3 regions of the Methylocystis hydrogenophila genome follow, and region 3 is predicted to be linked to each of the others. Evidence: predicted binding sites of a transcription regulator. Region 3 holds the regulator's gene; each other region holds the start of a gene.
The links. Region 3 encodes LexA, which represses DNA repair genes until DNA is damaged. Its sites were predicted from a motif close to TGTTCNNNNTGTGTTCNG; they were not measured.
Positions count from the first base shown of each region.

Region 1: the regulator LexA is predicted to act here: its motif matches at 8,627-8,644, upstream of BN69_RS09780 (PA0069 family radical SAM protein).
Region 2: the regulator LexA is predicted to act here: its motif matches at 2,563-2,580, upstream of BN69_RS04905 (YifB family Mg chelatase-like AAA ATPase).

Region 1 is NC_018485.1:2,019,025-2,029,478, forward strand. It holds gene BN69_RS09750 (acyl-CoA desaturase) at 1-75, opposite strand, end outside; gene BN69_RS09755 (protein meaA) at 303-2,282, shown strand; gene BN69_RS09760 (OFA family MFS transporter) at 2,514-4,235, shown strand; gene uppP (undecaprenyl-diphosphatase UppP) at 4,353-5,225, shown strand; gene BN69_RS09770 (site-specific DNA-methyltransferase) at 5,316-6,488, opposite strand; gene BN69_RS09775 (ribonuclease HII) at 6,635-7,375, opposite strand; gene BN69_RS09780 (PA0069 family radical SAM protein) at 7,432-8,559, opposite strand; gene BN69_RS09790 (homospermidine synthase) at 9,522-10,454, opposite strand, start outside.
Region 2 is NC_018485.1:1,027,491-1,037,944, reverse strand. It holds gene BN69_RS04920 (beta strand repeat-containing protein) at 1-1,539, shown strand, start outside; gene BN69_RS04915 (hypothetical protein) at 1,543-2,124, shown strand; gene BN69_RS04910 (GCG_CRPN prefix-to-repeats domain-containing protein) at 2,186-2,443, opposite strand; gene BN69_RS04905 (YifB family Mg chelatase-like AAA ATPase) at 2,646-4,184, shown strand; gene BN69_RS04900 (ATP-binding protein) at 4,194-5,909, shown strand; gene BN69_RS04895 (pirin family protein) at 6,020-6,898, opposite strand; gene BN69_RS04890 (DMT family transporter) at 7,030-7,356, shown strand; gene BN69_RS04885 (amidinotransferase) at 7,406-8,518, opposite strand; gene rpmI (50S ribosomal protein L35) at 8,884-9,084, shown strand; gene rplT (50S ribosomal protein L20) at 9,121-9,486, shown strand; gene BN69_RS18360 (hypothetical protein) at 9,673-10,454, opposite strand, start outside.
Region 3 is NC_018485.1:38,971-49,424, reverse strand. It holds gene BN69_RS00250 (small ribosomal subunit Rsm22 family protein) at 32-1,030, shown strand; gene BN69_RS00245 (VOC family protein) at 1,030-1,443, shown strand; gene rplS (50S ribosomal protein L19) at 1,500-1,886, opposite strand; gene BN69_RS00235 (hypothetical protein) at 2,124-2,519, shown strand; gene BN69_RS00230 (dodecin) at 2,667-2,894, opposite strand; gene BN69_RS00225 (YcjX family GTP-binding protein) at 2,965-4,473, opposite strand; gene BN69_RS00220 (citrate synthase) at 4,635-5,921, opposite strand; gene gltX (glutamate--tRNA ligase) at 6,219-7,643, opposite strand; gene lexA (transcriptional repressor LexA) at 7,864-8,574, shown strand; gene BN69_RS00205 (ComEC/Rec2 family competence protein) at 8,685-10,454, opposite strand, start outside.

The sequences.
Region 1 (10,454 bases), 1.8 Mb from region 3:
GGCCCCCGGAGATTTAACGGCGGCGGGCGAACCGGCCTCCACGACTTCGCAATGCGATGGTTGGGGCATCAACATCGGGCTCGTCCCAAAGTTTCTAAAAATATCCCGAAGTCCAGCATAAAGGCCGCCCTCGCGCAAGCCGCTCGATGAGCGTGATCGTCCCAAGATCGCGCGGTACGACGCCGAAGCGGCGCAATTTGAGCGCGCGAAAGGCAAGGCCGGTTTGGCTGCTGCGCCTGCCGTCTTTCGCCGACGCCCACCCCATGCTAGCAACGGCTGGAGGAGCCATAAAAGTGAACGACATGTCCGCTGAGAAGAGCCGGAACGCTGGCCGCGATAAGCCCTGGATGTTTCGCACCTACGCCGGCCATTCGACGGCCAGCGAGTCCAACAAGCTCTATCGCTCCAATCTCGCCAAGGGCCAGACCGGTCTCTCCATCGCCTTCGATCTGCCGACGCAAACCGGCTACGACAGCGACCATATCCTCTCGCGCGGCGAGGTCGGCAAGGTGGGCGTGCCGGTCTCGCATCTGGGCGATATGCGCACGCTCTTTCACGGCATCCCGCTCGGCGAGATGAACACCTCGATGACCATCAACGCCACCGCCGTGTGGCTGATGGCGCTCTATATCGCCGCCGCGGAAGAGCAAGGCGCGCCGCGCGGCAAACTGCAGGGCACGACGCAAAACGACATCATCAAGGAATATCTCTCGCGCGGCTCCTATGTGTTTCCGCCTGCGCAATCGCTGCGGCTCACTCAGGACCTCATTCTCTTCACCACGAAGGAATGCCCGAAGTTCAATCCGATCAACGTCTGCTCCTACCATCTGCAGGAGGCGGGCGCGACGCCGTCGCAGGAATTGGCCTATGCGCTCGCGACCGCCGTCGCCATTCTAGACGGCGTGAAAGCCGCGGGAATGCCTGAGGAAGACTTCGCTCAGGTCGTCGGCCGCATCTCCTTCTTCGTTAACGCCGGCATGCGCTTCGTCACCGAACTGTGCAAAATGCGCGCCTTCGCCGAGCTTTGGGAGGAGATCACGCGCGAGCGCTATGGGGTGAAGGACGAAAAGCTTCGCCGCTTCCGCTATGGCGTGCAGGTCAATTCGCTCGGCCTGACCGAGCAGCAGCCGGAAAACAACGTCTATCGCATATTGATCGAGATGCTGGCCGTCGTTCTCTCCAAGAACGCCCGCGCCCGCGCCGTGCAGCTTCCGGCCTGGAACGAGGCGCTCGGCCTGCCCCGGCCCTTCGACCAGCAATGGTCGCTGCGCATGCAGCAGATCATGGCCTATGAGACGGATCTGCTCGAATATGGCGACATTTTCGACGGCAATCCCGAGATCGCCCGCAAGGTCGCCGAACTGAAGGCCGAGGCGAAAGCCGAACTCAAGAAGATCCAAGAGCTCGGCGGCGCCGCGGCGGCGGTCGAAATCGGCTATATGAAGGGCAAGCTCGTCGAGGCCAACACCGCGCGCCTCGAGTCGATCGAGGCCGGCGAGCAGATCGTCGTCGGCGTCAACAAATTCACCGGCGGCGAGCCCTCGCCGCTCGCCTCGGGCGACGACCAGATCATGGTCGTGCCGGAACATGTCGAAGCCGAGCAGATTTCGCGGCTGAAGGCCTGGCGCGAAAGCCGCGACCAGAAGGCCGCGCAGGAAGCCATCGAAGAGCTGGCCCGCGCGGCGAAAGAAGGCCGCAATATGGTCGAGCCGTCCATCGCCGCGGCGAAGGCGGGCGTCACCACCGGCGAATGGGGCAATGTTTTACGCGGCGTGTTTGGGGAATATCGCGCGCCGACGGGCGTCTCTTCGACGGCGCGCCAGGTCGGCGGCGCGCTCGACGCGGTGCGCGGCGAGGTCGAGCGCGTGTCGCAAAAGCTCGGCAAGCGGGCGAAATTCCTGGTCGGCAAGCCGGGCCTCGACGGCCATTCCAACGGCGCCGAGCAGATCGCGGTGCGCGCCCGCGACGCCGGCTTCGACGTGATCTACGCCGGCATCCGCTCGACGCCGGCCGAACTCGTCGAGGCGGCGAAGAAGGAAGGCGCGCATTGCATCGGCCTCTCCATTCTTTCAGGCTCGCATGTCACGCTCGCCCATGAGGTGATCAAGCTGATGAAGCAGGAAGGCGTCGACGCGCCGCTGGTCGTCGGCGGCATCATCCCGCCGGCCGACGAGAAGCTCCTGCGCGACGCCGGCGTCGCGGCGGTCTACACGCCGAAAAACTACGACCTCAACGCCATCATGACCGACCTCGCCCACATCATCGAGAAGGCGGCGGTTTAGGGTGCGAGATCACCCTCTCCCACGGGGAGAGGGCGGCTGCGGAGCAGCCGGGCAAGGTGTATCCAAGTCGATAGTTAGCTGGCTTGACGCCACGCTCGCCAATCAGCGTTGCAACCCCTCACCTGGCCGGCTTCGGCGTCCCCTCTCCCTTAGGGAGAGGGTTACACGCGGGCTTGTGCCGCGCACAGCGCTTGCGCAATATTGCGCCGCAACATCGCCGCAGGAGCCTTCATGTCCGCCGACGCCATCGCCCGCCCGGATTTCTTCAGCCGGGCTCGAACCGTCGCGTCCCCCGCCTTCAATCGCTGGCTCGCGCCGCCGGCGGCGCTGGCCATTCATCTGTGCATCGGCATGGCCTATGGCTTTTCCGTTTTCTGGCTGCCGCTGTCGCGCGTCATCGGCGGCGCGCAGCCGAAGGTCTGTCCGGAAACGCTGGGGTTTTTCGCGACGCTCGTCGCCACCGACTGCGACTGGAAGGTCAGCTGGCTGGGGTGGACCTTCACGCTCTTCTTCGTCCTGCTCGGCTCCTCGGCGGCGGTCTTCGGCCATTGGTTGGAGACGGCCGGACCGCGCAAGGCCGGACTCGCGGCGGCCTGCTGCTGGTGTGGCGGCCTGCTCATCTCGGCGCTCGGGGTCTATCTGCATCAGATCTTTTTGTTGTGGATCGGCTCCGGCGTGATCGGCGGCATCGGCTTGGGGCTCGGATATATCTCGCCCGTCTCGACGCTCATCAAATGGTTTCCCGACCGGCGGGGCCTCGCGACCGGTCTCGCCATCATGGGCTTTGGCGGCGGCGCGATGATCGGCGCGCCGCTCGCGGACCGGCTGATGGGCTTCTACGCCACGCCGAGTTCGCCAGGCGTCTGGCAGACCTTCGTGACGCTCGCGGCGATCTATTTCGCCTTCATGGTCGCCGGCGCGCTCAGCTATCGGGTGCCGCCCGAAGGCTGGGCGCCCGAAGGTTTTGCGCCGCCCGCGGCGGCCAGGAACGCCATGGTGACGCATCGTCATGTGCATCTCGACGTCGCATGGAAGACGCCGCAATTCTGGCTGCTCTGGGCCGTGCTCTGTCTCAATGTGTCGGCCGGCATCGGCGTTCTGGGCATGGCCTCGCCGATGCTGCAGGAAGTCTTCGGCGGCAGGCTGATCGGCCTCGACATCGGTTTCGATCAGCTCGACGCCGATCAGAAAAAGCAGATCGCGGCGATCGCGGCGGGCTTCACCGGCCTCTTGAGCCTGTGCAACATCGGCGGGCGCATCGGCTGGGCCTCGGCGTCCGATAAATTCGGCCGCAAGCTCACTTACGCGATCTTCTTCGTCGTCGGCATTGCGCTGTATTCGGCGATCCCCTTCGCCGCGAGCGGGGCGATGGTCGGCCTCTTCGTCCTGCTCTTTGCAGTGATCATCACCATGTATGGCGGCGGCTTCGCGACGATCCCCGCCTATCTCGCCGACATCTTCGGCACCCATCATGTCGGCGCCATCCATGGCCGGCTGCTGACCGCCTGGTCGACGGCCGGCGTGCTCGGCCCCGTGCTCGTCAACTACATCCGCGAATATCAGCTGAGCGTCGGCGTCCCGCGCGAAGCCGCCTATAATCAGACGATGTTTGTGCTCGCGGGCCTGCTGCTCTGCGGTCTCGTCTGCAATCTGCTGGTGCGGCCCTGCGCCGAGAAATTTTACATGAGCGACGAAGAGGTCGCGGCGCAAAAGCACGTCACGGTCGCCGAAGTCGTCGAGGAAGAGGACGATATTCACGCTGACTTCGAGGATTTTGTCGAAGAGGGATTGGAGCCGGCTGCGCCCGACGCCGCTCCGCCGATCGCCGCGCGCGCGCCGCCCGGCGCAAAGGGCGGATCGCCGCTGCTGGTTCTCGCCTGGGCGGCCGTCGGCGTCCCCCTCGCCTGGGGCGTCTGGACGACGCTCCTCAAAACCGCGGCGCTGTTTCACTGATTTGGGCGTGATCGCCAGCAGCTCGCCTTGATCGCGACCGGCTTGTTTGCCAGAAGTCGGAGTCGCTTGGCGCCTTCGTGATTCGTCGCGGGGCCGACAAAAGAGACGAGGGCCTCTATGGCGACCGCTTGCACGAATGGGCTCGACACCGGTTTTGTCGATCTCGGCTATATGAAAGTCGCCGTCCTTGGCGTGGTGCAGGGCATCACCGAGCTTCTGCCGATCTCCTCGACGGCGCATATGCGCATCGTGCCGGCGCTTCTCGGCTGGAAGGACCCCGGCTCCGCCTTCTCCGCGGCGATGCAGCTCGCGGCGCTCGCCGCCGTCGTCAGCTATTTCTGGAGCGACATCCGCGCGCTCGCCGAGGGCTCCCTTCGCGCCCTCGTGCGGCGCGACTTCAACGACTGGACCTTCCGTTTCGTCGTCTGGATCGCGCTCGCGACCGTGCCGATCGGCATCGCCGGCCTCGCGCTGTCGCATACGCTCAACACCTGCGGCTCGCCCTTGCGCACGCTGCCGGTGATCGGCGTTTCCTGCATCGTCATGGCGGCGCTGCTCGCCATCGCCGAACTCTACTGCAATCACAAGCGCACGCTTGAACATGTCAGCCTGAAGGACGCGATGATCGTCGGCTTCGCCCAGGTCGGCGCGCTCATTCCGGGCGTCTCGCGCTCGGGCTCGACGCTGACCGCGGCGCTGTTCCTCGACCTCAAGCGCGAAGAAGCGGCGCGCTTTTCCTTCCTGCTCGGCCTTCCGGCGATCGCCCTCGCAGGCCTGAAGGAATTATGGGAGCTGCACAAGGCGCAGCTCGATTTCCACGGCTGGGCGGTGCTGACGCTGGGGCTCTTCGTCGCCTCGCTTTCAGCCTTTGTCGCGATCTGGGGCCTGTTGCGGATTCTCGAACGCTTCTCCGCCTGGCCCTTCGTCTTCTACCGCGCCTTCATCGGAATCGTGCTGCTCGTGGGGTTCTACGCAGGCTTCCTCGCATAACGCGAATGTCGTTCCCGACGCGCGCAGCGCGATCGGGAATCTATAGGCGGCGCCCGCTATGGATTCCCGCTTTCGCGGGAATGACAAGCGCTACTCCGCCGCCACTTTGAGCCGCGCGCGCGCCTCAGCCCGCAGATCGTCGATCGGCGTCAGCCGGCCCTTTTCTTCGTAATGCCAGAAGGTCCAGCCGTTGCAGGCTGGCAGGCCCTGCGCCAGCGCCCCGGTCTTATGGATAGAGCCGACGAAGCCCGAAAGCGACAGCGCGCCGTCGGCGCGCACCACCGCGCGATGGCGCCGCCTGGCGTCGACGAGCGTCGCGCCCGGCGCGATGAGCCCCGCTTCGACGAGGCTCGCGAAGGCGATGCGCGGCTCCGAGCGCTTCGACGGGGCCGTCGCGACCGCTTCAGGCGGCAAGGGTTCGATCGCCGCGATTCGCGCCCGCGCCGCGGCTCGATAGTCGCCGTCGCGTTCGATGCCGAGCCAGTCGCGCCCCAAACGCTTGGCGACGGCGCCGGTCGTTCCCGTGCCAAAGAAGGGATCGAGCACCAGATCGCCCGGGCTCGAGGCGGCGAGAATGACGCGCGCGAGCAGCGCTTCCGGCTTTTGCGTCGGATGGGTCTTGCGGCCGGCGCCATCCTTGAGACGTTCGGTCCCGCCGCAGATCGGCAGCAGCCAGTCCGACCGCATCTGGCAGTCCTCGTTCGCCGCCTTCAGCGCCTCGTAATTGAAGGTGTAGTTCTTGGCGCTCTGGTCGCGCGCCGCCCAGATCATCGTCTCATGGGCGTTGGTGAAGCGCCGGCCGCGAAAGTTCGGCATCGGATTGTTCTTGCGCCAGACGATGTCGTTCAGGATCCAGAACCCGAGATCCTGCATGATCGCGCCGACGCGAAAAATATTGTGGTAGGAGCCGATCACGAAAATCGTCGCCGTCGGCTTCATCACCCGGCGCGCCTGCGCGAGCCAATCGCGCGTGAAGGCGTCATAGGCGGCGAAATTCGCGAATTTGTCCCAGTCGTTGTCGACCGCGTCGACGAGACTTTGATCCGGGCGATGCAGACGATTGGCGAGCTGGAGATTATAGGGCGGATCGGCGAAGACGAGGTCGACGCTCTCCTGCGCCAGTCGCTCCATCGATGCGACGCAGTCGCCGCTGAGGATTTCGTTGCGCGCCGACGCGCGGAGCGGCCCTTCATTTGTGCGCCCGATACGCGTGACCTGATTTCGGGCTTTGAGGCGAGCCGCCCCGACGCGCGCGCTACGCATGAACTGAACACCATCAACGCAACCAACATGCGGGATAGTGAAGGAGGGAGGTAAAGGGGGCGTTTAGATCGACGAAACGCCAACGTCTCTTTTTCGAACGGAAGTCTCAAAGAAATAAAAAGGTTAGCGAATGGTTGACGAAGGCCTCACGCCTCCCGCACGGGCGCGAAGCTGACGCGGTGCGCCGGGCTCGCGCCGTGCAGCGCCAGCGCGTCCAAGTGACGCTGGACGGCGTAGCCGACATTGGTCTCAAACCCATAGTGCGGATAATGGACGGCGAGGCGGCGCATCATGGCGTCGCGCGCGACCTTGGCGACGATCGAGGCGGCGGCGATGCTGAGCGCCGTCGCATCGCCCTTGACGATCAGCTGGCAGGGACAGTTGACGGGCGGCCGGTCGTTGCCGTCGATGAGAAGATAGGCCGGCGTCTGGGAAAGGCCGGCGACGGCCCGCGCCATCGCCGCGAGCGACGCCCGGCGGATATTGATGCGGTCGATCTCGGCGGGGGCGACGAAGGCGACGCTCACGGCGAGCGCGCTGGCCATGATCCGCTCAAACGCTTCTTCACGCTGCGCCTGGTTCAACGCCTTCGAATCATCGAGCCCCCGCGGCCGTCGTTCGGGATCGAGAATCACCGCCGCCGCCGCCACCGGACCCGCGAGCGGCCCGCGTCCAACCTCGTCGACGCCGGCGATCGGCCAGACGCCCTTTCGGCGCAGCTGCGCCTCCAACCGAAAATGGGGCCCCTTGGCCGTCACAAACGCTCCCCCGGGCGGATCGCTAAGGGTCCCGCGCGACAGCGGCGTCAGCGCGGAACCGCGCAGCGAATAAAGCGCGGCGGGCGGGCGGCTGGCAACCGGAAAGACGGCGCTTGCGGCGGCGTCCAAAGAATTCTCGGCCCCGCGCGCGCGATAGGCTCGCGGGAGACGAGCCCAAGATCGGCTCAGAAAAGGCTGAGCTGCTGCGGCGAGCGGCGGGGCGGTTCGAAAAGATCGGTACGCAATCTTGTTTTCTGCGCAAAGCCGAGCCGGCCGGCCGCGAGTTCAAAACGCCGGCCGATCATCCAGGCGTAGGGCCCCTCGCCTTTCATGCGGGTCCCGAAGGACGCTTCGTAGAGCTTGCCGTCGCGCGTCGAGCGCATGAGCGCGAGGGCCCGGCGCGCTCTGTCGGGAAAATGCGTCGCCAGCCATTCGGTGAAGAGGTCGCGCAATTCGAGCGGCAGGCGCAGCAGCACATAGCCGGCCTCGCGCGCGCCGGCGGCGTGCGCCCGCGTCAAGATCCGCTCGATCTCGTCGTCATTGATGGCGGGAATGATCGGCGCCGTCATCACCGCCGTCGGCACGCCGGCGGCGCTGAGCTTTTCGATGGCCTCAAGCCGCAATTCGGGCGTCGCGGCGCGCGGCTCCATGAGGCGCGCGAGCTTGCGGTCGAGCGTCGTCACCGAGATCGCGACCTTCGCGAGACCCTTGGCCGCCATGGGCGCAAGCAGATCGAGGTCGCGCAGGACGAGCGCGGATTTCGTCACGACGCCGACCGGATGATTGGCCCGCGCCAGCACTTCGAGAATCGAACGCATGATTCGATGGCTCTTCTCGGCGGGCTGATAGGGATCGGTGTTGGTGCCGATGGCGATTGTCTTCGGCGCATAGCCCGGCGCTGACAACTCACGTTCGAGAAGCTGCGCCGCGCCTTCCTTTACAAAGATCTCGGTTTCGAAATCGAGGCCGGGCGAGAAGCCCATATAGGCGTGCGTCGGCCGCGCGAAGCAATAGACGCAGCCATGCTCGCAGCCGCGATAGGGATTGATCGAGCGATCGAAAGAAATGTCCGGCGAATCATTTCTGGTGATGATCGTGCGCGGCTTCTCGATGTGGAAATTGGTCTTGAGCGCCTGCAGGCTCTCGAGCGAGCCCCAGCCGTCGTCGGCCTCCTCGCGAGTCTCCTTTTCGAAACGGCCACTGCGCTTCGACAGCGCGCCGCGTCCGCGCCGGCGATCGGCGTCGACGAGGGCCGCAGCGTCGATCGGCTGCGGCGCGCCCTTTATCTTTGTCGATGCCTGAGCCGCACCCATGTTCGCAACCTCTGCCCAGCGTCGCGTCGAGCGTCGCTGCGGCGACCGCTTAGAACTGACGCTGAGCTAGAACATATAGAGAACATTTCCGGCGCGCAAGGCCGAGTCCCATAAATGCGCAGGCGATCGGACGAAGGGCGGCGAGGCGTTGAACGGCCCTGGGCCGGCTGACCCGAGACTGAGTCTCGCGGTTTTATGGCGAAGAACGGGTCATCGACCAAAGAGCATCGCGGCGCGCGCCGCGATCAACCTCGCGAAAAGCCTCAGGGGAAATCCTCGATAGCTGGGGGCGTCGCTCGGCAGTTCGGTCTCGGACCTTCGATGTTGTGTCTTGGTCCGCATCTCGATGGGCGGCGGATCGCCCTGACGGGATCGATAGGTGGAAACCCAAAACCCTGGATCGAACTTCAAAAACATGCCTGAGTTACAGCAGGACGCGACGACCCTGCGCGTTGGGGATCGAGGTTTGAGCCTGTAATCCACCAAGAGGTTCTCGCCCGACAAGACCTGGAATCGGTCATCGCGATAGGTGAGATATGGCGTGCCGCCATCTGGATCGCGGATGCGTGCGGCGTTCGGTAGCGCTTCGATCCGCCGGCCGCCGTCCTGACAATCGAGACAATAGCAAACGCCGCTCAAGATCGGCGCGCCGATGGCTTCGCATTGAACGCGACCGCAAACGCACGACAATCTTCTTACGGTGAAGGCCATTTTGTAAGTCCGACGCGTCGTAAGTCAGATGATATTCAATTGAAACACTACTGCAAAAAGCGGCCCTTGCGAGCGGTCGTCGAGCCGTTCGCCGAGCGCGTCATCCCCGACGTGCGCAAGCGCGATCGGGGATCCAGAGCAACATCCAAAAAGTCTGGATGATGGACTCCCGAACGCCCGCTTTGCGAACGTCGGGAATCACAGCCCATCGTTCAGTTGATTATGGCGTCGCAGGGCGGTGGGACGTCGCCTTAGCGCACCAATATATTCCTGAACTGCCACGGATCGCTTTCGTCGATGTCTTCCGGAAACAGCCCGGGACGCCCCTCGAGCGGCGTCCAATCCGTGTAATAGCCCTTCACCGGGCCGAGATAGGGCAGCTGCACCTCGAGGCAGCGCTTGTAGTCGACTTCGTCGGCCTCGACGATTCCCGCCTGCGGATTCTCCAGCGCCCAGACCATGCCGGCGAGCGCGGCGGAGGACACCTGAAGGCCCGTGGCGTTCTGATAGGGCGCAAGATCGCGGGTCTCCTCGACCGAGAGCTGCGATCCGTACCAATAGGCGTTCTTGGCGTGGCCGTAGAGCAGCACGCCGAGTTCATCGATTCCATCAACGATTTCGTGTTCGTCGAGAATCTTCCAGCTCTCCTGCATCTTGCCGGCGGCGCCGAACATCTCGTGCAGGGACAGCACCGCGTCGTCGGCGGGATGATAGGCGTAGTGACAGGTCGGACGATAGATCGCCTGTCCCTTCTCGTCGCGCAGCGTGAGATAGTCCGCGATCGAGATCGACTCATTGTGGGTGACGAGGAAGCCATATTGCGCGCCGGGCGTCGGGCACCATGAGCGCACGCGCGTATTGGCGCCGGGCGACAACAGATAGATCGCCGCGCCGCAGCCGGCCGGATGCGTGCGGCCGATGTCGGGCAAGGATTTTTCATGCGTGCCCCAGCCGAGTTCGGCGGGCTGCAGGCCCTCGGAGACGAAGCCTTCGACCGACCAGGTGTTGACGAAGACGTTGCGCGGCTTGGGGTCGCGCGCGCGCTGGGTGTCGCGTTCGGCGATATGGACGCCCTTGACCCCGAGCTTTTGGGCGAGCGCGCCCCATTCGGCGCGCGTTTCCGGCTCCTTGTCGAAGGCGCCCGTGTCGCGGGCGATATTGACGAGCGCCTGCTTGACGAACCA
Region 2 (10,454 bases), 990 kb from region 3:
TCCAACGCCTTCGGCACCATCAACGGCGTCATTGGCGACGGCTCCACCGCGACCGGCTCGAAGAACCTCGTGATCGGAGACAAGTCGACCAGCGTGGGCACCACCAACGCGGTCTTCGGCGATGGCTCCACCGCGACCGGCTCCAAGAACCTGATCGTCGGCGACAAGTCCACCAGCGTCGGCAACACCAACGCGGTCTTCGGCGACAACTCCAACGCCTTTGGCACCGTCAATGGCGTGTTCGGCGACAACTCCAGCGCCTTCGGCGCGGTCAATGGCGTGTCCGGCGACGGCTCGACCGCGACCGGCTCCAAGAACCTCGTGCTCGGCGACAAGTCCACGGCGGTCGGCAACGGCAACTTCGTGGCTGCCGACAAGGCCCAAGCCTTCGGCTCTGGCAATCTGGTCACCGGCGACAAGGGCACCGCGGTCGGCACGGGCAACTCGGCGACCGGCGACAATTCTTTCGCCGGGGGTGTTGGCTCGAAGGCGACAGGTCAAAACGGCATTGCTCTAGGTAACGGGGCTACGGCCGGACCCGGCGCCAACGCGATCGCGATCGGCACGGGCGCGCAAGCACAAGGCTCCGTTGCGATCGGCGCCGGCGCTCTGGCGAACAAGGGTGGCACGGCGGTCGGTGACGGTTCTTCCGCCTGGGGCTTCTTCGGGGATTCGAAGAACTCCGCATTTGGCAATGGCGCTCAGGCCGGCACAAAAGCGGCTCCGAGCTTCCGTTCGACGGCGCTCGGTACCAACGCTAAGGCCAACCTCGCCGTCAATTCAACGGCGGTTGGCACGGACTCGAACGCTAGCGGCAGCTTTGGCTCGTCCGCGGTCGGAACGGGTGCGACAGCGACCGGCAGCTTCCTTTCGACGGCATCTGGCACGCTGGCTAACGCCAACGGCAGCTTTGGCTCTTCTGCGCTGGGTTCGGGCGCTACGTCCGTCGGCAGCGTCGGCTCGGTGTCGGTTGGCCTAGGCGCCAACACAAACGGAACCGTCGCCTCGACGGCGGTTGGGGCCGGAGCGAACGCCAATGGCTTCAACGGCTCAACGGCTTTGGGCGCTGGCGCGACCAACACCGCGAACAACCAGATCATGCTCGGCACGGCGGCCAACACCTACCAGGCGCCTGGCATCACATCCGCCGCGAGCTTGGCCTCGCAGGTTGGCGTGACCAAGTTCACCACCACGGACGCCCAGGGTCATCTCGCGACTTCGGCGTTCGGTCCGCAGGACATCCAAGGTCTGCAGGCTGGCGTCCTTGGCCTGGCGCAAAGCGTGTATGACCTCGGAAGAGGGGTGCAACGTGGTTACGAGGGCACGGCGGTCGCCGTCGCGCTCGGCGGCGCCAGCTACCTGCCGGACAACAAGTTCTTCTCGGTCACCGGCAACTTCGGCACCTTCCGCGGCCAGTACGCCCTCGCCGCTCAGGGGCAACTGCGCTTGAACGAATGGGCGGTGGTCAATGCCGGCATCGGCGCGGGCCTCAAATACGGCGGCGTCGCCGGACGTGCGGGCCTGACCCTGGCTTGGTGATCCATGATCGTAAAGATCAAGCACATAATGCTCGCGGCCCTGGTGGCCGCGAGTTTTTTTCCGACGATGGCTTCGGCGCAGTCGCCTAAGTCTCAGCCTGCGCGGCCGGCGCAGCCGCCCAGGCCCGCCGATATCGACAAGAACGGGGTTCTGATTCTCGTCCGCTCGACTCTGCTTGCGCTCGATCAGGCCAACAAGACCGGCAATTATACGGTGCTGCGCGACCTCGGAGCCCCGGGCTTCCAGACGAACACGGCCGCGCGGCTGGCGGAAATCTTCGCTTATCAGCGCACCCAAAATCTCGACCTGTCGGGCGTCGCCGTCCTGGAGCCGCAGCTCAGCATGCTGCCGCAGATAGAGTCGACTGGAATGATGCACATGGCGGGGTTTTTCCCGTCCGTGCCGACGCAGATTCGCTTCGAACTGCTTTATGCGCCTGTCCAGAGCCAGTGGAAGCTGTTCGGCCTCTCGGTTTCGCTGGGATCTTCGGCGCCGGTGGCGCCGAGCGACGCGCCGGCCCCGAGCGCCGCAGCGCAGCCAAAAGGCGGGACGGGACTTCGCCCGTCCGGGACAAAGCAGCCCTGACGGCGACGGACGGGCGCCGGCAAAGCGCGGGACGGTTCGCCGTCCCGGCTTTTCGGTGAGCTTAGTTTGGCCAGCAGCGGCGGCCGTAGGGACCGAGATGGAAGCCGGGCGGGCAGGGCCTTCCAAAGCGGTAGCCGCCCCATTGTCCGCCCCACCGACACCCGCCATAGGGACCGCGATGGCCGTAAGGCCCGCAACCGCCATAGACTTGCACGATCGGCGCGCCCGCCGTCTCACTCGGCGCGACCGGCATCGCCGCGTCGGCCGGCGCGGCCAGAGCCGCCGCGAAAATCATCGCGAGACCCGTTCTCAACTTCATCTGCAATCTCCTTCAATCGGCCTGTGTGCGGCTCCTCGCGCCGCGCGCGCAGAATATCTGCGCGCAAACCGAAACCTGGCAATTGCAATTTCCGATCTAGGTTAGTGCCGGCGCGGCTGTGTTCATATAATGTTCTTGCGCCGAGATCGCGCGCCAGTTAAGCTGTCGACAATTGCCGAAAGGAATTTCTCGGGAGCGCGCGATGGCGGTGAGGGTGGCGACGGTCGCGTTCGAAGGCGTCGAGGCCCGTCCCGTCGACGTCCAAGTGCAGATTTCGAGCGGCGCGGTCGTCTTCAATGTCGTCGGCCTCGCCGACAAGGCCGTCGCCGAGTCGCGCGAGCGGGTGCGCGCGGCGCTGATCGCTTCCGGTCTGGCGCTGCCGGCGAAAAGAATCACCGTCAATCTCGCTCCCGCCGACATGCCCAAAGAGGGAAGCCACTATGACGTGCCGATCGCGCTTGGGGTCATGGCGGCCATTGGAGCCATTCCCTCCGACGCGCTCGAAGGATTCGTCGTGCTTGGCGAACTTGCGCTCGACGGAACGCTGACGCCGACGGCGGGGGTCCTGCCGGCGGCGGTGGCGGCCAACGCGCGCGGATTGGGACTGATCTGTCCGAGCCAATGCGGGCCGGAAGCGGCGTGGGCGTCGAGCGATATGGAGGTGATCGCGCCGCGCTCGCTCATCCAGCTGGTCAATCACGTCAAGGGCGCGCAGGTTCTGGCCCGGCCTCAGCCGGCGGTCCGCCGGCTCGCCGACGATCAGCCCGACCTTTCCGACATCAAGGGACAGGAGAGCGCCAAGCGCGCGCTCGAAATCGCCGCCGCCGGCGGCCACAATCTTCTGATGAGCGGCCCTCCGGGGGCGGGAAAATCGATGCTCGCCGCGCGGCTGCCGTCGATCCTGCCGCCGCTGACGCCGCGGGAATTGCTGGAAGTCTCGATGGTGCATTCGGTGGCGGGGCAGATCGCCGGAGGCGAACTGACCGACCGGCGGCCCTTTCGCGCGCCTCACCATTCCGCCTCGATGCCGGCGCTGGTCGGCGGCGGGACCCATGCGCGGCCGGGCGAGATTTCGCTCGCGCATCACGGGGTGCTCTTTCTCGACGAACTGCCCGAGTTTCAGCCTCAGGTCCTCGACAGTCTCCGCCAGCCGCTCGAGACGGGCGAGGTGGCGGTGTCGCGCGCCAATCATCGCGCCGTCTACCCGGCGCGCTTTCAGCTAGTCGCGGCGATGAATCCCTGCCGTTGCGGTCATGCGATGGATCCGGGCTACGCCTGCAAGCGCCAACCCAATGAACGCTGCGTCGCGCAATATCAGGCGCGGCTTTCGGGGCCGCTGCTCGACCGTTTCGATGTGCAGATCGAGGTGCCGGCGGTGACCGCCGCCGATCTCGTGTTGCCGCCGCCAAGCGAGGGGTCGCGGCAGGTCGCGGCGCGCGTCGCGCGGGCCAGAGAGATTCAGCGCGCACGCTACGATGCGCTCTCGCTGCCAAGGGTCGCCGCCAACGCCGCCGCGCCCGCGGCGGTGATCGAGCGCGTGGCGCGTCTCGACGCCGGCGGCACGGCGCTGATTCGGGACGCCTCCGAGCGCTTCGGCCTCACCGCCAGAGGGTTTCACAGGGTCTTGAAGCTCGCGCGCACCATCGCCGATCTCGACGGCGCTGAGTCCGTCGGCCGACCGCATCTTGCCGAAGCGCTTTCCTATCGCGCGGGGCTTGCGTCGGGGCGCCTTGCGGCCTGATATGGGCGCATGTCTTTAAACCATATTGTGATTTTGCTTGCGGCGCAGCTCGCCATTCTGCTGCTGGCGGCGTCCATTTTCATTGCGCTGCGCAGACGCGGCCGCGCGCAGGTCGAGGCCGAATTCGAATCGCTGCGCGACGAAATCTGGGAGCTGCGCGCCGCCGCCGCGGCGCGCGACAGAGCGGAAGCCGCCAGTCTCGCCAAGTCGCGCTTTCTCGCGGCGGTCAGCCACGAATTCCGCACGCCGCTCAACGGCGTCATGGGCCTGGCGCAGCTTCTCGCGATGACCAGGCTCACCGCCGAACAGGCGAGCTATGTCGAAGCGATCGGCGATTCCAGCCGTTCGCTCTCGCAGCTGATCGACGACATTCTGGATTTCTCCAAGATCGAAGCCGGCAAATTCGAGCTGCGTCACGAAGCCTTCGCGCTCGCGCCGTTCGTCGAAAGCGTGGTCGAATTGCTGGCGCCGCGCGCGATGGCGAAAGGGCTGGAGCTTGCCAGCGTCATCTCGCCGGACACGCCGCGCGAAATCGTGAGCGATCCGGCGCGACTTCGGCAGGTGCTTGTCAATCTCATCGGCAATGCGGTGAAATTCACCGAGCGCGGCGGCGTGGGCGTGCGCGTCGCGCGAGACGGCGCGCGGCTGCGCTTCGAGGTGCGCGACTCCGGGCCGGGCGTTCCAGAGGTGGCGCGCGAGGCGATCTTCGAGGAATTCGAGCAGGCCGATCCTTCCGAGAACCACCCGCAGGCGGGCACAGGGCTCGGCCTCGCCATCTCTCGCCGTCTCGTCGCCAGGATGGGCGGCGCCCTGGCGCTCGTCAATTCATCGGATACGGGCGCGGTTTTCGCCTTCACGCTTCCGGCGCCGCCGTTCAGCGAAGACAGGGCGCCGGCGCCGCTTTCCGGGCTTGAAACGCTGATCGTCGCGCAGAGCGTCTTTGAAGCGCCCTATCTCGCCGAGACCTTGCGGTTCGCCGGAGCCAAAGCGGAGATCGTCGCGGCCGGGGATGCGCCGTCCGCGCTGCAAATGCGGCGCGAGAAACCCTTCGACGCCGTCATCGTCGACTGCGCGCTGGGCCCGCACATGACCGCGCAATTGGCGAAAGTCGCTCGCGACGCGCAGGCGGGACGACTGTTTCTGCTCTTCTCGCCCATCGAACGGCGCGCCTTCGGCGAAGACGCCTTGTGCGACTTCGACGGATGGCTCGTTAAGCCGGTGCGGGTCGCCTCGCTGATCGCCCGTCTGTCGCCAGAGCGCGCCAAGGCGCCGGCGCCTGACGACGACGCGCCGCCGCAGGCGCTCGCCGGGGTGAACGCGCTGATCGCCGAAGACAATGAGATCAACGCGCTCATCCTCACGCGTCACCTCGCGAAGCTTGGCGCGACGGTGACTCGGGCGGAAAGCGGCGCGCTTGCGCTCGCGCGCGCCCGCGAAGCGATCGAGGGCGTGGGCGCGCCCTATGACGTGATCGTCATGGATCTTTTCATGCCGGATTTCGACGGACGCGAGGCGAGCCTCCGCATTCGCGAGGCGGAGGCGCGGGCAGGCGCGCCGCGCACGCCCATATTGGTGCTCACGGCCAGCGCGCGCGAGGAAGACGAACGCGCCGCCCGCGCCGCCGGAGTCGACGCTTTTCTCACTAAGCCGGTGGAGTTCGCGTCGCTCGCGGCGACGATCGAAGAGCTGAGACTGGCGCCGCGCCGCAGCGGCGCTTCCTCTTAGAGCGCTTCCCGATCACATGGAATCATGTGATTGATAAGGAATCGCTCAAAAGCAATACCTTGGAGCAGGTTCTCATCGAAAAAGTCTGTCAACATTTTCGGAACCTGCTCTTATCCGCCCTGCGGCGCGATGACGCCGAACCGCCCCGATTGATAGTCGGCGAAGGCCTGACGCAATTCTTCCTGTGAATTCATCACGAACGGGCCTTGTTGCGCCACGGGCTCGTCGATCGGTTCGCCGCTCATGAGAATCAGCTTCACGTCAGTGTTGGCTTCGAAGGCGATGTCGCCGCCTTCCTCCTCGAACACGACCACATCCGTCGCGCGCGCGATCCTCTCGCCATTGGCTTCGACCGTTCCTTCAAGAACCGCCGCAAGCGCCGTATGGCCTTCGGGAAGCGTGAATCGGGCGCGCTTTCCAGCGTCGATCCGCACGTCCCAAAGATCGATCGGGGTCGCCGTTTGCGCCGGTCCGCGATGGCCATCGAATTCGCCGGCGATGACGCGGACGATTCCGGCGTCATCCGGCAGATCGACGCGCGGAATGTCCTTGTCGAGGAGGGTCTGGTAGCGCGGCGGGCTCATCTTCTCGCGCGCCGGCAGATTGACCCAAAGCTGCACGACCTCGAAGCGTCCGCCCGACTTGCCGAAGCTTTCGGAATGATACTCCTCATGGACGACGCCCGAGGCCGCGCGCATCCATTGCACGTCGCCGGGACCGATCAGTCCGCCGGCGCCGGTCGAGTCGCGATGCGCGAGTTCGCCGTCCAGGACGATCGTCACCGTCTCGAAGCCGCGATGCGGATGGGCGCCGACGCCGCGCCGCTTGGCGGTCGGTGGAAAATCGAATGGCCCCGCGTAGTCGAACAGCAAAAAGGGGCTCACCGGCGCGCCATGTTCGTGATGCGAGAACAGCGAGCGTACTGGAAAGCCGTCGCCGACCCAGTGCATGGAGTCCGGGGCGGGGTAAACGTCGATAATCCTTCTCATGACGTAGGCTCCTCTGCCGCCTATGTGGGCGGCGTCGGGCGAATTGCAAATTGGCGGTTCTTGACGGATCGGACCGCAAAATCCACAAGTCGCCGGACGGGGCGGCGACGTCGGCAGGCAAGGACGGTTAAATGGACTGGATCATCCTTTTTATCGGCAGCATCTGCGAAGTCGGCTGGCTCATCGGGATGAAATATGCGCAAGGATTCACGCGGCTCTGGCCGTCGCTCATTATGGTTTTCTTCATGGCGGCGAGCGTCGGATGCCTGGGCCTGGCGGTGAAAACGATTCCCGCCGGCACGGCCTATGCGGTGTGGACCGGCGCAAGCATCGCGGCGGCGACCCTGGTGGGCGTTTTCCTGTTCAACGAACCGACCACCGTGCTGCGGCTGGGATCGATCGGCCTCATTCTCTTGGGCATCGTCGGCCTGCGGCTTGGCGGCGTCGACCTGAAATAGAGATTGCCCGGCGCTCCTTGTCAGAAGCGTCGGGCGAAAGAAGCTTGAATCAAAAATAGCTTTCGAGCGTTCCGCGCCGGCGCACGTCGAGCGTCGCGCAATGGAAGGCGCCGCCGAACGCCGCATAGTGCAGGAAAGAGCAGGGGATCGGCTCGTAGCCCCATTTCTCCATCTGCCGCATCATGTTGGTGTGATGCGGGTCGACGATGACGCGCTTCTCGTCGATCATCAGAATGTTCATGCTGAGCCATTTGCCGCACATCGAGGTGATCGCGAGAATGCGGTCGTTGATCGGATCGGGCTCCGGCGCGACGAGAACGTCCCACTTCTTCAAAATGTCGGGCAGCTCATCCGGATTGATATATTCCGGATTGATCAGCAGCCGGCCCGGCCCCAGCGGCAGGATCGTCGTGTCGATATGCATCGGGTTGGGGCAGCGGCTCTTGATCTCGTGGATGCGATAGCCCTCGCCAAGATGGCGGCGCAGCCAGTCGATGCCCATGGCGTTCGTCACATTGGAGCGCGTGACGAAAATATCGCGGCCGCAGCGGAAGAAATCGGCGGCGTCGAACACCGGCTCGAACTCGGTGAGAATATAGCGGAGCGGCTCGCCTTTCTCGGGCAATTTGAAGTTGGGATCGAACAACTCGTCGGTGAGCTGCGGCTTGGGCGCCGACGTCCAGCGCGCGCCGCGCTTAAAATAGTCCTTCAGGATTGGCCGATAGCTGTGCGTCTCGAAATAGCGGCAGGGCCAGGCCATCGGCGTTTCGAGAATCTCGTCGCCGAAGACGAGCATGGAATCGCGCGGGCAGGAATTGCAGAAGCCGCGCGACGACCAATAGGGCGTCGAAAACTTCGCCTTGTGGTTGAAGGGCTCCGGCCGCGTCACCGTGACGCCGAGCGATTCGAGCACCTTGATGAAATTGTCGAGCTCTTCCTGGGCGGGCTCGATCATGAATTTCGGAAAGCGGAAGCCCGCGGCGAGCGATTGGGCGCGCGCGGCCATGCCGGGAATGTTGCAGGTGACGACCGGATGGTCGGAAGGAATCGTCGAGCCTTCGAGGCGGCCGACGATGATCTCTTCCAGTGGATCCCACTCATTGTGGGAGTTGACCGGACAGTCCGCGGCAATCGCGGCCCCTATAGATGCATGCATATTCATAATGCGCCCCGGATCGTTTCCAGCGAGTGACATCTAGCGCTTTCCGATTGTTCTTCAATCTTATGAAAAACGGCGTTATTTCTTGGTTTAACGTCGCGCTGCTTGGTCTTCCTCGCCTTGTTGTCGACTCACGCCTTCTTGGCCGTCGGACTATGTCGCCAAGAGGCGGGGCCGTCTACTCCGGGCGCTCCCCAGGGCGTGCGCGGACTTGCGTTTCCCCCGGCGTTGGGCAATAAACCGCGCTCTACAGAACCGCCCGGCCAGTGATGGGCTGCCGTGGCGGTTCTTTCGCTCGCGCGAACACGCGTCGTTCGGACCAATTTCCTGCGGCGCAAACAACAGGGCCCAGAGCCCGGGAGAGCAAAATGCCCAAACTGAAGACGAAATCCGGCGCGAAAAAGCGCTTCAAGATCACCGGCACCGGGAAAGTGGTCTACGCCCAGCAGGGCAAGCGCCACGGCATGATCAAGCGGACCAACAAGCAGATCAGAAACCTGCGCGGCACGAATGTGCTGTTCAAGACTGACGGCGACAACGTCAAGAAATACTTCCTGCCGAACGGCTGATCTGCAGAACCGCACTTTTTCGCAAAGGAGTTCGTCATGGCTCGCGTCAAACGCGGCGTCACCGCCCACGCCAAACACAAGAAGACCCTCAAGGCCGCCAAAGGCTTCTACGGCCGCCGCAAGAACACGATCCGCGCCGCCAAGGCCGCCGTCGACCGCTCGATGCAATATGCGACGCGCGACCGCAAGGCGAAGAAGCGCGTGTTCCGCGCGCTGTGGATCCAACGGCTCAACGCCGCCGTGCGCGAGCACGGGCTGACCTATTCGCGATTCATCGACGGGCTCGCCAAGGGCGGGATCGAAGTCGACCGCAAGGTTTTGTCGGATCTCGCCATCCACCAGCCGGAAGCCTTCGCGGCGATCGTGGCGCAGGCCAAATCGGCGTTGCCGCAGGCCGCCTGAGAGCTAGAGGGTTTCCCGATCACATGGAATCATGTGATCGATAAGGAATCGCTCAAATCAAAACGTTGGAGCAGGTTCTCATCGATTCGGAACCTGCTCGATATCGCGAACACATTCGAGCCTCCCGCGGCCCGCGGGAGGCTTTTTTTGTTTTCTATTCTTTGGCCGCCGGATCGCCGGGGCTTTTCATCTCGCCCGCCCACGAGTTTTGAAAGCGTCCGCCGCCGGCCGATTTGGCTCCCGAGGCATAGGCGCGCTCTGCCATTCGGCGGGCGTTGACGGCGCGGGCCAGCGTGTCGGCCGATCCATCACGAACTGATTGATCGCGCAAATGAACGAACTGAACATGAAGCCGCCATGGCTCATGAGCACATCGTCATAGGCGCGCATGTTCCAGAAGGGGTCGTTAGCGCGCGTGATCGGGAGCATTCCCGCGAGCCGGAAGCCATGAGTCATCTCGACCGCTGGATGACCGTCGCCGCCGCGAGGATTAGCAGGATCGACATCGAGCGGCGGCGCCAATCGCGCGCTCTCCCACTGAGTGCCGTTCGTTTGCGCCTTTCGGGCGCGCGTCAGCCAGTCGTGGCTGATCGGACAGTCCAATGACGGGTCGGCGGGGATCTGCTCGTAGGGCGCCTGGTTGGGCGTCGCCCAACCGATGCTGCGGATTTCATGCGTCGTCCCGACCTGGCGCGCCGGCATGCGATAAGTGTCGACGAGACTTACCGACGACCGCGGCGGATCGAGATGGCCGATCGTGCGGGAAGATTCGATATCGGTATTCTGGAAGGGAAGATCGCTCACGAATTCTCCGACCCTCTGCAAAAAGCTCCGCGCCCGCTGTTCGCGCCGGTTTGCAGGCCGCTCGAAGCTTTGGCAGGCGGCGCGCCAATCGCGCGCGGCGCCGGCGATCATCGCGCCAAGCGGACGGAGGTCGCCGCGAAAAAGCGGGAAGGCGAGATAGGTCG
Region 3 (10,454 bases):
CAAGGCGCGGCCCTCCCCGAGTCCATAAGCGATGAGCCTGCCCTCCCCAGAGCTTCCTGCGCCCCTTGCGGCGGCGATCGAGGCGCGGCTGGAGGGCCGCGCTCAAGGGATGCTGCGCGACAGAGCCCGGCAGCTGTCGGAGCGCTATCGGTCACGCAAACCGACGGTCGAAACGATCCGCGACGAGGCCGACGCCTTGGCCTATGCGGCGACGCGCATGCCCGCGACCTACGCCGCCATCGTGAGGGCGCTCGGCCGGCTCGACGAGGAGCGCCCCGAATTTGCGCCAAAGCGGGTGCTCGATGTCGGCTGCGGTCTTGGCGCGGGCTCCTACGCTGCGGCGGCCGTGTGGCCCAGCATCGCCGAGATTGCGCTCATCGACCGCAGCGCGCTCTTCCTGAACCTCGCGACCGGTCTGATGCAGGAAAGCGGCGTCGCCGCCGCGGTCGAAGCGAGCTTGGCGGATTTCGTCAAGCCGCAGGCGGGCGAAGCCGTCCCTTTCGACCTCGTCGTCGTCGGCTACGCGCTCACCGAAATCGCCGAAGCCGACCTGCCCGTCGTCATCGATCAGCTTTGGTCGCGCACGAGCGGCGCGCTTGTCATCGTCGAGCCGGGGACTCCGCGTAACCATGCGCGGCAGATGATCGTCCGCGGCCGGCTGATCGCGCTGGGCGCGCATATTCTCGCACCCTGTCCGCACCAGGCGCCCTGCCCTTTGCCGGCGAACGATTGGTGTCATTTTTCGGTCCGGCTGCCGCGACGGCGCGCGCACAAATTGGTCAAAGGCGCCGACGCGCCCTTCGAGGACGAGAAGTTCGCTTATCTCATCGCGGGACGGACCGCCGGGACGGCGCCATGGGCGCGCATCATCGCCCCGCCCCGCGTCAGCAAGGCGGGCGTTTCCCTTAGGCTCTGCGCCGATAATGCATTCGCAGAGACATTCATTCCCAAGCGCGACAAGGCGCGCTACGAAAAGATCAGGAAAAAAGACTGGGGCGATCCGCTGTGCGCCCCGGCGGAGGAAATTTGATGAAACAGCCACGTCCGAGGGTCGCGCCCTATCTGACCGTCAGCCCCGCCGCCGCAGCCATCGCCTTTTACACCGGCGCCTTCGGCGCCCAGCAGCGGGCGCTCATGCCGTCGGTCGACGGGCTGCGCATCGCCCACTGCGAACTGCTGATCAACGGCGGCTCGGTGATGCTCGCCGACATCTTTCCCGAATTCGGTCAGACGCGCGTGCCCATGCCCGGCGAGCACGTGACCGTTTCGATCAGCCTTGAATATGACAAGGCGCAGGACGTCGACGACGTCTGCGCGCGCGCCGCCAAGCTCGGCGGCAAAGTCGAGACGGCCCCGACCAATTCTTTCTGGGGGACGCGCTACGCCTCCCTGCGCGACCCGTTCGGCCACCGCTGGATCCTTAACGCGCCGCTGGAGACCTAAAAAAAGCCGCCCGAAACCGGGCGGCTGCGGACGGCGGCATTCTCCGAAAACCGTGGTTATTTGCCTGCGGCCGCCTTCGGCTTGGTGTCGATGCGCTCGGCGATGCGGGCGGACTTGCCGCGGCGGTCGCGCAGATAATAGAGCTTGGCGCGGCGCACCTTGCCGCGGCGGACGAGCTTGATCGAGTCGATCAGCGGCCCATGGATCGGGAAGACGCGCTCGACGCCCTCGCCATAGGAAATCTTGCGGACAGTGAAGCTCTCGTTCAGCCCGCCGCCCTGGCGCGAAATGACGACGCCTTCATAAGCCTGGATGCGCGCGCGCTCGCCTTCCTTCACCTTGACGTTCACGATCACCGTATCTCCCGGCCGAAACTCGGGGATTTTCTTGCCTTCGATAAGCTTGGCGGCATGTTCCGCCTCGAGCTGCTCGATAATGTTCATAACGAAAACTCCTGCCGTTTCGTCTTAGCCTTGGGGCCGACGAGCGTTTCGGAACGCTGTTCTAGTTGAGTCCCGGTCCATAACCGAAAGGCGGCGCTTTGTCGAGCCGTTGGGGTCGGAGGAACCCTCAAGCTGCGGCAATGCGCGCAGAACGATCGTCACAGACATTCCCTCAGGTGGTCTTATATAGTGGCCCCGGGGGCGCTGGCGTTTCAAGCGACGAGGGAGAGACGCGACATGACCCAGCAGGAAGAGCGGCGCAACGAAAGCGCGCGGCCCGCCGAAGCGGCGGCCGAAGGTGCTGCGGACGGACGGCGGCGGCTGGAAGATTTCGCCGAAGCGCGCACCGAGATCTGGGACTGTCTGCAGGACGCCAACCGCGTCCTGATGGAGCGTATGCAGCAGGAAGCGGCGTTGACGGCGGAACTTGCCTCGAAGCTCACGGCGTCGCGGTCCATATCCGAGACCACGACGGTTCTAAAGGATTGGACGAGCAAACATATCGAGATGACGACGGAGGACTCGCGCCGCCTGTTCTCCGACGCGCAGCAAATGTTCAGCGCAGGCGCGCGCCTCTGGTCGAACGCCGCCCATGCGCCAAGCCCAGAAGCCGCCGGTCGGCTCATGTCCTAGAGCGCGTCCCGATCACATGGCGATCATGTGATCGATACGGAATCGCTCAATGTCGAAATGGTGGAGCAGTTTTCATCGAAAAAGTCTGTCAGCCTTTCCGGAACCTGCTCTAACGCCGTGAAGCGGAAGCCCATCGCGGCTTCCGCTTCACCCGATGGTCTCGTCCTCGCGATCGAGCGTGAAGCCGACTTTCAGCACCACCTGATAATCGGCGACCGCACCCTTATTGATGTTGCCGCGAATCTGGACGACTTCGAACCAACGCAAGTTGCGCAAGGTTTCGCCGGCGCGCTTGAGCGCGGCGCTCACGGCGTCCTCGACGCTGTCCGGCGAAGACCCGACAAGCTCGACAACCTTATAGACATGACCTTCCATATGAAGCTCCCTCAATTCAGATGTCTAATCTTGCCTGCGATAGGTAGCGCGGACTTCGCCGCGGACGACGTCAGCTCAATCGGTCGCCGAAAAGAAACTCCATCGCGCGATCGAGCCTGATATGCGGCAACGGCAGCGGCTTCTGGTCGGCGCCCAATATCGCGGCCGGCGGCCTGAACTTGAGAAAGCGGAAGTCCGCCTCTTCATCGGAAACGGCCAGCGCTTCGCCTTTAAACACGTCGCGCGGATCCGCCGGCAACTCGCCGGGGAAAATCGCGCCTTCCGCCACGCCGTCGAAAGTCTCGTGGCCAATGCGCTCCCCGGCGACCGGCGTGCCGACGATGGCCGACAGTTTTTCGCCCTCATGCCGCACCATCGCTTCGCGCGTCGCCCGAACGGCGGCGAGCGCGATTACGTCGATCGAGGCGCCTACCCCCTCAGCGCGCTCTATGGCGCGGGCGGTCAGGTGACGCAGGATCGCTTCCAGCCGGTCATGGCTCGTGTGATGCAGATGGTCGGCCTTCGTCGCCGCGAAGAGTATGCGGTCGATCTTCGGGCGAAAGATCGTGGAGAACAGATTGGCGCGGCCGGTGCGAAACGCCATGAGCACGTCTGTCAGCGCCGTCTCCAGATCGCGCACCGCCTCTGGACCCGAATTGAGCGCCGCAAGCGCGTCGACGAGCACGATCTGCCGATCGAGCCGCGCGAAATGATCCCGAAAGAACGGCCGCACGACCTGCGACTTATAGGCCTCGTATCGGCGCTCCATTTCGCGCCCAAGGCTGCGATAGGGCAATTCCTCGCTCTCCGACACGGGAAACGGCGCGAATGTCAGCGCCGGCGATCCTTCGAGATCGCCCGGCATCAGAAACCGACCCGGCGGCAGGCTGGACAGGGCGAAACGCTCGGAGCGCGCCAGACGCAGATATTGGGTGAAGGTCTGCGCCAGTTTCTGCGCGGTTTCTTCATCGTAGCGCGATTTGACGTCCGTCTGCGCGGTCAGGCCCCGCCACTCGCTCGCGATCATCGCCCGGGCGGAGGCGCTCGCCGCGTCGAGCGTCTCGCGAGACCATTGCGCGTAGGACTTGCCAAGGAGCGGCAGATCAAGCAGCCATTCGCCGGGATAATCGACGATGTCGATGTCGAGTCGCGTCGGACCCTGGCCGAAGCCCTTGCGCAGCGACCAGCCCTTCGAGCGATATTCCAGCGTCACCCGCAGTTCGGAAATCCGCCGCGTCGATTGCGGCCAGCGCCGGTCCAGCCCGGTGAGCGCCGCGAGATGCTCCTCATAGGCGAAGCGCGGGACGCTGTAATCTGGCTGCGGATCGAGATGCGCCGACGTAATGCGACCTTCGGCGAGCGCGCGAAACACCGGGAGCTGAGTCTTGCTGTCGCCGCCCTTGTCCGGGCGCGCCGCGATCGCCCGCGTCAAATGGTGCACGAGCGCGGTGATGAAGACCGTTTTGCCGGCGCGCGACAGGCCGGTGACGCCAAGCCGCAGGCGCCCGCCGGCGAGAAAGTCAGCGACGCTCTCGGTGGCGATGCGCGTTTCGAACAGCAGATCGGACAATTGCGACAAGGGCGCTCCGGGTCCGCCGACCTATAGCATCACGTCGCGTCGCTTCAAGAGACGCTGGTGAGAACATGTCGCGCTGCAAACCAAAGGTGAAGACCGCTCGGAACGATTCTGCGCCGAACGGGAATGAAGACGATGCGCCTACCGGAGCCCGGCGCGCGTCATCACCGCTTCGACATCGGCACGTAGTCGCGCTGTTTCTCGCCCGTATAGAGCTGGCGCGGACGACCGATGCGGGAACCCTGGTCCTCGATCATCTCCTTCCATTGCGCGATCCAACCGACGGTGCGCGCGACCGCGAACAACACGGTGAACATCGCCGTGGGGAAGTTCATCGCCTTGAGCGTGATGCCGGAATAGAAGTCGATGTTGGGATAGAGTTGTTTCTCGATGAAATAATCATCGTGCAGCGCGATGCGCTCGAGCTCCAGCGCGACGTCGAGCAGATCGTCCTTGACGCCGAGTTCGTTCAAAACTTCGCGCGTCGTGCGCTGCATGATCTTGGCGCGCGGATCATAGTTCTTATAGACGCGATGGCCAAAGCCCATGAGCCGAAACGGATCATTCTTGTCCTTGGCGCGCGCGATGAACTGCGGAATGCGGTCCGGAGTGCCGATTTCGGCGAGCATTTTCAGCACCGCTTCATTGGCGCCGCCATGCGCCGGCCCCCACAGCGAGGCGATGCCCGCCGCGATGCAGGCGAAAGGATTCGCCCCGGACGAGCCGGACAGACGGACGGTCGACGTCGATGCATTCTGCTCGTGATCGGCGTGCAGGATGAAGATCCGGTCAAGCGCGCGCGACAGCACCGGATTGACCTTATATTCCTCGCAAGGAACGGCGAAACACATGCGCAGGAAGTTCGACGTGTAGTCGAGATCGTTCTTTGGATAAACGAACGGCTGGCCGATCGAATATTTATAGGCCATCGCCGCGAGCGTCGGGATCTTCGCGATCATGCGCGTCGAGGCCACCATGCGCTGGGTGGGATCGGCGATGTTGGTCGAGTCGTGATAGAAGGCGGAGAGCGCGCCCACGGAGGCGACCATCACCGCCATCGGATGCGCGTCGCGGCGGAACCCCTGGAAGAACCGCGCCATCTGCTCATGCACCATTGTGTGGCGCGTGATCCGATAGTCGAAATTCGCCTTCTCGGCGGCCGACGGCAATTCGCCGTAGAGCAGCAGGTAGCAGGTTTCGAGAAAGTCGCCATGTTCGGCGAGCTGTTGAATCGGATAGCCGCGATAGAGCAGAACGCCGGCTTCGCCGTCGATAAAGGTGATCTTCGATTCGCATGACGCGGTCGCGGTGAATCCGGGATCGAAGGTGAACATGCCGGTTTCGGCGTAGAGATTGCGGATGTCCGCAACGGACGGCCCCAGCGTGCCATCCTTGATCGGCAAATCGACCGACCCGTCGCCGACTGTGAAGATAGCATTCTTCTCCGGCATACCCGCTCCCCTCTCGACCGCCCCGCGCTCGCAACGAGCCGGTTCGCGGCGCGACGCGCGCGAACGCTATGCATGAATTGCGTCACATTCGCGATGTCGTCGCGTTCACGCGCACGCCGATGCGTCGCATTCGGTTTGTTGTGCGGTGCAAAAAGCTATATCAACCGCAAAGGCTGTCAAGCGCGCCACGCGTATCGCGCGTCGATGACATGTTCCGCGCTGGCGCGGAAAACGGCGCGGCGCCGAAAATCGCGTCAGCGATTTTTACGCGCGCCAACGCCGCAGCGACGCGACGGCTTACCCGACGGCGGCCTGGTCGGAAATTCGCGCAAGACTTTCCTCGCGCCCCAGAATTTCCAGCACGTCGAATATGCCGGGCGACGTCGCGCGGCCGGTGAGCGCGGCGCGCAAAGGCTGTGCGAGATCGCCCAGTTTGACGCCAAGCGCCGTCGCAAGATCGCGCACGACCGCTTCCGTCGTCGCGGCCGTCCAGTTCGGCAGATCCGCAAGTTTCTCGACGAGCGTCGCCAGCCGCCCGCGCGCTTCCGCCGAAAGCAGCTGCGCCGCCTTTGCATCGAGCGACAGCGGACGCTTCGCGAAGAGAAAGCCCGCGCCGTCGAGAAGTTCGTTCAAGGTCTTGGCGCGCGCCTTCAGTCCCGGCAAGGCGGCGCGCAACTGCGCGCGCGTTCTATCGGTGAGCGCCTGCGCGATGGCGCCGCCGCCTTCGAGATAGGGAAGCGTCGCGACGAGCAAGTCGAACAGCGCGTCATCATCGCTGTCGCGCAGATAATGGCCGTTCATATTTTCGAGCTTGGCGAAATCGAACCGCGCCGGCGAGCGATGCACCTGCGCAAGATCGAACGACTCGATCATCTCCGGCGTCGTGAAGAACTCCTTGTCGCCCTGCGACCACCCCAACCGAACGAGATAGTTGCGCAGCGCGGCCGGCAGATAGCCCATCGCGCGGTAGGCGTCGACGCCGAGCGCGCCATGGCGCTTCGAAAGCTTGGCGCCGTCCGGTCCGTGAATCAGCGGAATATGCGCGAAGGCGGGCGCCGTCCAGCCCATCGCCTGATAGATGTGTGTCTGTCGCGCCGCATTGGTGAGATGATCGTCGCCGCGAATGATCTGCGTCACGCCCATGTCGTGATCGTCGGCGACGACCGCGAGCATATAGGTCGGCGCGCCGTCCGAGCGCAGCAGAATGAAATCGTCAAGATCCTTGTTCTGGAAGACGACGCGTCCCTGCACGGCGTCGTCGACGATCGTCTCGCCGTCCTGGGGCGCCTTGATGCGCACGACATAGGGCGCGCCGGCGGGCGCCTCGGAGGGATCGCGATCGCGCCAGCGGCCGTCGTAACGCCAGGGGCGCTTTTCGGCCTTGGCCTTCTCGCGCATCTCCTCGAGCTCCTGCGCCGTGGCGTAGCAGCGATAGGCGCGTCCCTGCGCCAGCAGCGCTTCGGCGACTTCCGCATGGCGCGCCGCGCGCGCGGACTGGTAGACGATGTCGCCGTCCCATTCGAGGCCAAGCCACTGCAGGCCGTCGATGATGGCCTCGATCGCCGCTTGCGTGGAGCGCTCGCGGTCGGTGTCTTCGATACGCAGCATCATCCGACCGCCGTGCTTCTTGGCGTAAAGCCAGTTGAACAGCGCCGTGCGCGCCCCGCCGATGTGCAGAAAGCCGGTGGGCGACGGAGCGAAGCGAGTGACGACCTGAGACATGAGCGACGCGAATTCCTTGGCTTTGGGTCGGCCCGTCTAGCACGGGACAGGCGGGGCGAACATAGTTCGTCACGAATGATGGCTTAACCAAAGCGTGAACATATGACTTGCGGAACGCAGTAAGAACCGATATCGTTCTGTTCATGATTTGTTTAGGTTATCGAGCCAGAAGCTGCGGCTCAGCCAAAATCAACGATTCGGCTTGCGGGGCGGTGCGGCGATGCTGACCAAAAAACAAAATGATCTATTGCGCTTCATCCATGAACGTCTGAAGGAGTCGGGCGTGCCGCCGTCCTTCGACGAGATGAAGGACGCGCTCGACCTGCGGTCGAAGTCGGGGATTCATCGGCTGATCCTCGCGCTCGAGGAACGCGGCTTCATCCGCCGCCTGCCCAATCGCGCCCGCGCGCTCGAAGTTCTGCGTCTGCCCGAATCGTCCACGCCACGGGTCGCCGGCGGGCGCAGCGGCAAGTTCTCGCCGTCCGTCATCGAGGGAAATCTCGGGCGCGTGCGGCCGCTCAGCGAACGTTTCGAGGACGAAGGCGACCATCAGGTCGCCGTTCCGGTCATGGGACGCATCGCCGCCGGCACGCCGATCTCCGCCATCCAGAACCGCAGCCACACGATCAATTTGCCGCCCGACCTGCTGATGAGCGGCGAGCACTTCGCGCTCGAAGTGCGCGGCGATTCGATGATCGAAGCGGGAATCCTCGACGGCGATACGGTCGTCATCCGCAAGCAGGACAGCGCCGACACCGGCGACATCGTCGTGGCGCTGATCGACGACGAGGAAGCGACGCTGAAGCGCCTGCGCAAGCGCGGCGCCTCGATCGCGTTGGAGGCGGCCAACCCCGCCTATGAGACGCGCATCTTCGGCCCCGATCGCGTCCGCATTCAGGGCAGGCTTGTGAGCCTGCTGCGGAAGTATTAGTTTCGTGGCAATGCCGTCATTGCGAGCGAAGCGAAGCCATCCAGCGCTTTAACAGCCCCTTGATTGCTTCGTCGCTACGCTCCTCGCGATGACGCGTGAATTGCTCCGCCCTACTCCAGCGGCTCCATCGCTCGCGCCTCTTCCGCGCTGCGCTCGTCATCGCTCAGCGGCGCGGCAAATCCGGACGCCCGGCGATTGCGGGGCGCGGGGGACCATGGGCGATCCTCGTCGATCGCGCGCGCGGTCGTCCATTCGACGCGATCCGCCTTGAACCTCAAAGCCACCGCCCCTGTTTCGGACAGTCGCTGGCGATCGATCACGATCTCCGCCGCGCAGCCCAATGGCGCATAGAGCGGCGTCACAATGACGGCGGCGCGCGCGCAGTCTTCGAAAAAGCCGCCGCGCCCGGCGACGAGCGCGACTAAGCGGCCATTGACGGCCTTCGCCACGCAACCCGCGTCGTCGCAAGCGACGCCGCTCCTCGCGTCCGCGGACGGGCGCGAGTCGCCGTCCGCCCGCAACCATTGTTCCGCGGCGAAAGCGCTCGGCTTTTGCCCCATGACGGCGAGCTGACCGGACGGAAGACGCAGCGCCGCCGATTCTCCGGTCGCCGGCACGGCCAGATCAAAGGGCGCGCCGCTCCTCGCGCCCATCAGCCCGATCACGGCGAGCGGAATGGCGAGCGCGCGCCACGCCCAAGTGCGCCACAACACGAGCGACAGGACCGCAAGCGAAAGGAAAAGGATCGCCCAGGGCGCAAAAGCCGCAACCGGCAGACTCGCGCCGGGCGCGCTCGCGATCAGCCCGGCGAGATAGGTCACGAGGTCGATGCCCAGGTTCAGATAGCGCCAGATGAAGCCGTCGAGGCCCAAGGGGTAAAGCGCGGCGCCGACGAGCGCGCAGGGAACGGCGAAAAATTCAATGATCGCCAGCGTCAGCGGATTGCCGATCAGCACATAGGGGCTCAGCTCGTGAAAATCATTCGCCATGAATGAAGCGGTCGCCGAGGTCGCGCAGAGCGTTGCGAAAATCGCCGCCCCGGGTCCTTGCAGCAGGCGCTCGACGACGCTTTCACGAAACGCTGCCCATCGCCCGCGCGGCGCGCGATCGTCGATGCGGCGTTTCGCGAGATATTCGCCACGCCATTCGTACACCGCGATCAAGGCAGCCACCGCCGCGAAAGAGAGCTGAAAGCTTGCCCCCAGCAACGCCTCCGGCTCGAAAGCGATGATGAAGAGCGCGGCAAGCGCCAGATTGCGCATCGACAGCGACGGACGATCGAAGAGAACCGCCGCAAGCATGATGAGCGTCATCACAAGCGCGCGCTCGGTGCCGACGCGCGAGCCCGTGCCGATGTCGTAGAGAATGGCGCCGAGCATGGCGAGCGCCGCCGCCCATTTTTTGATCGGATAATTCAGCGCAAGCGTTTGCGACATCGCCATCAAGCGCCGAAAGCCGACGAAGAAGATGCCCGCGACAAGCGTCATCTGAACGCCGGAAATGGTGATGATGTGAAATATGCCCGCCCGGCGAATGAGATTTTTCGCATCTTCCGACAGCAGGTCGCGCTTGCCGGTCACCATGGCGGCGGCGATCGCGCCCGCGTCGCCGTCGATGATTCGATAGACCCGCATCGCCAAGGCGTTTCGCATGCGATCGACATGCGCGAAGAAACGCAGCGAGAATGGCGCCGGTTCGGGCGGCGGCATCGTCTCGATGCGTCCGAGCGCGTTGCCGACCGCGCCGATGCGCGCAAAAAACGCGTCCCGCGCGAAATCATAGCCGCCGGGGAGCGCCGCCCGCGCCGGCGGCATCAACCGCGCCTTGAAGGCGATGAAGTCGCCGGCCGAAAAATTGGGCTCGCCGCGCGTCGTCAGCCG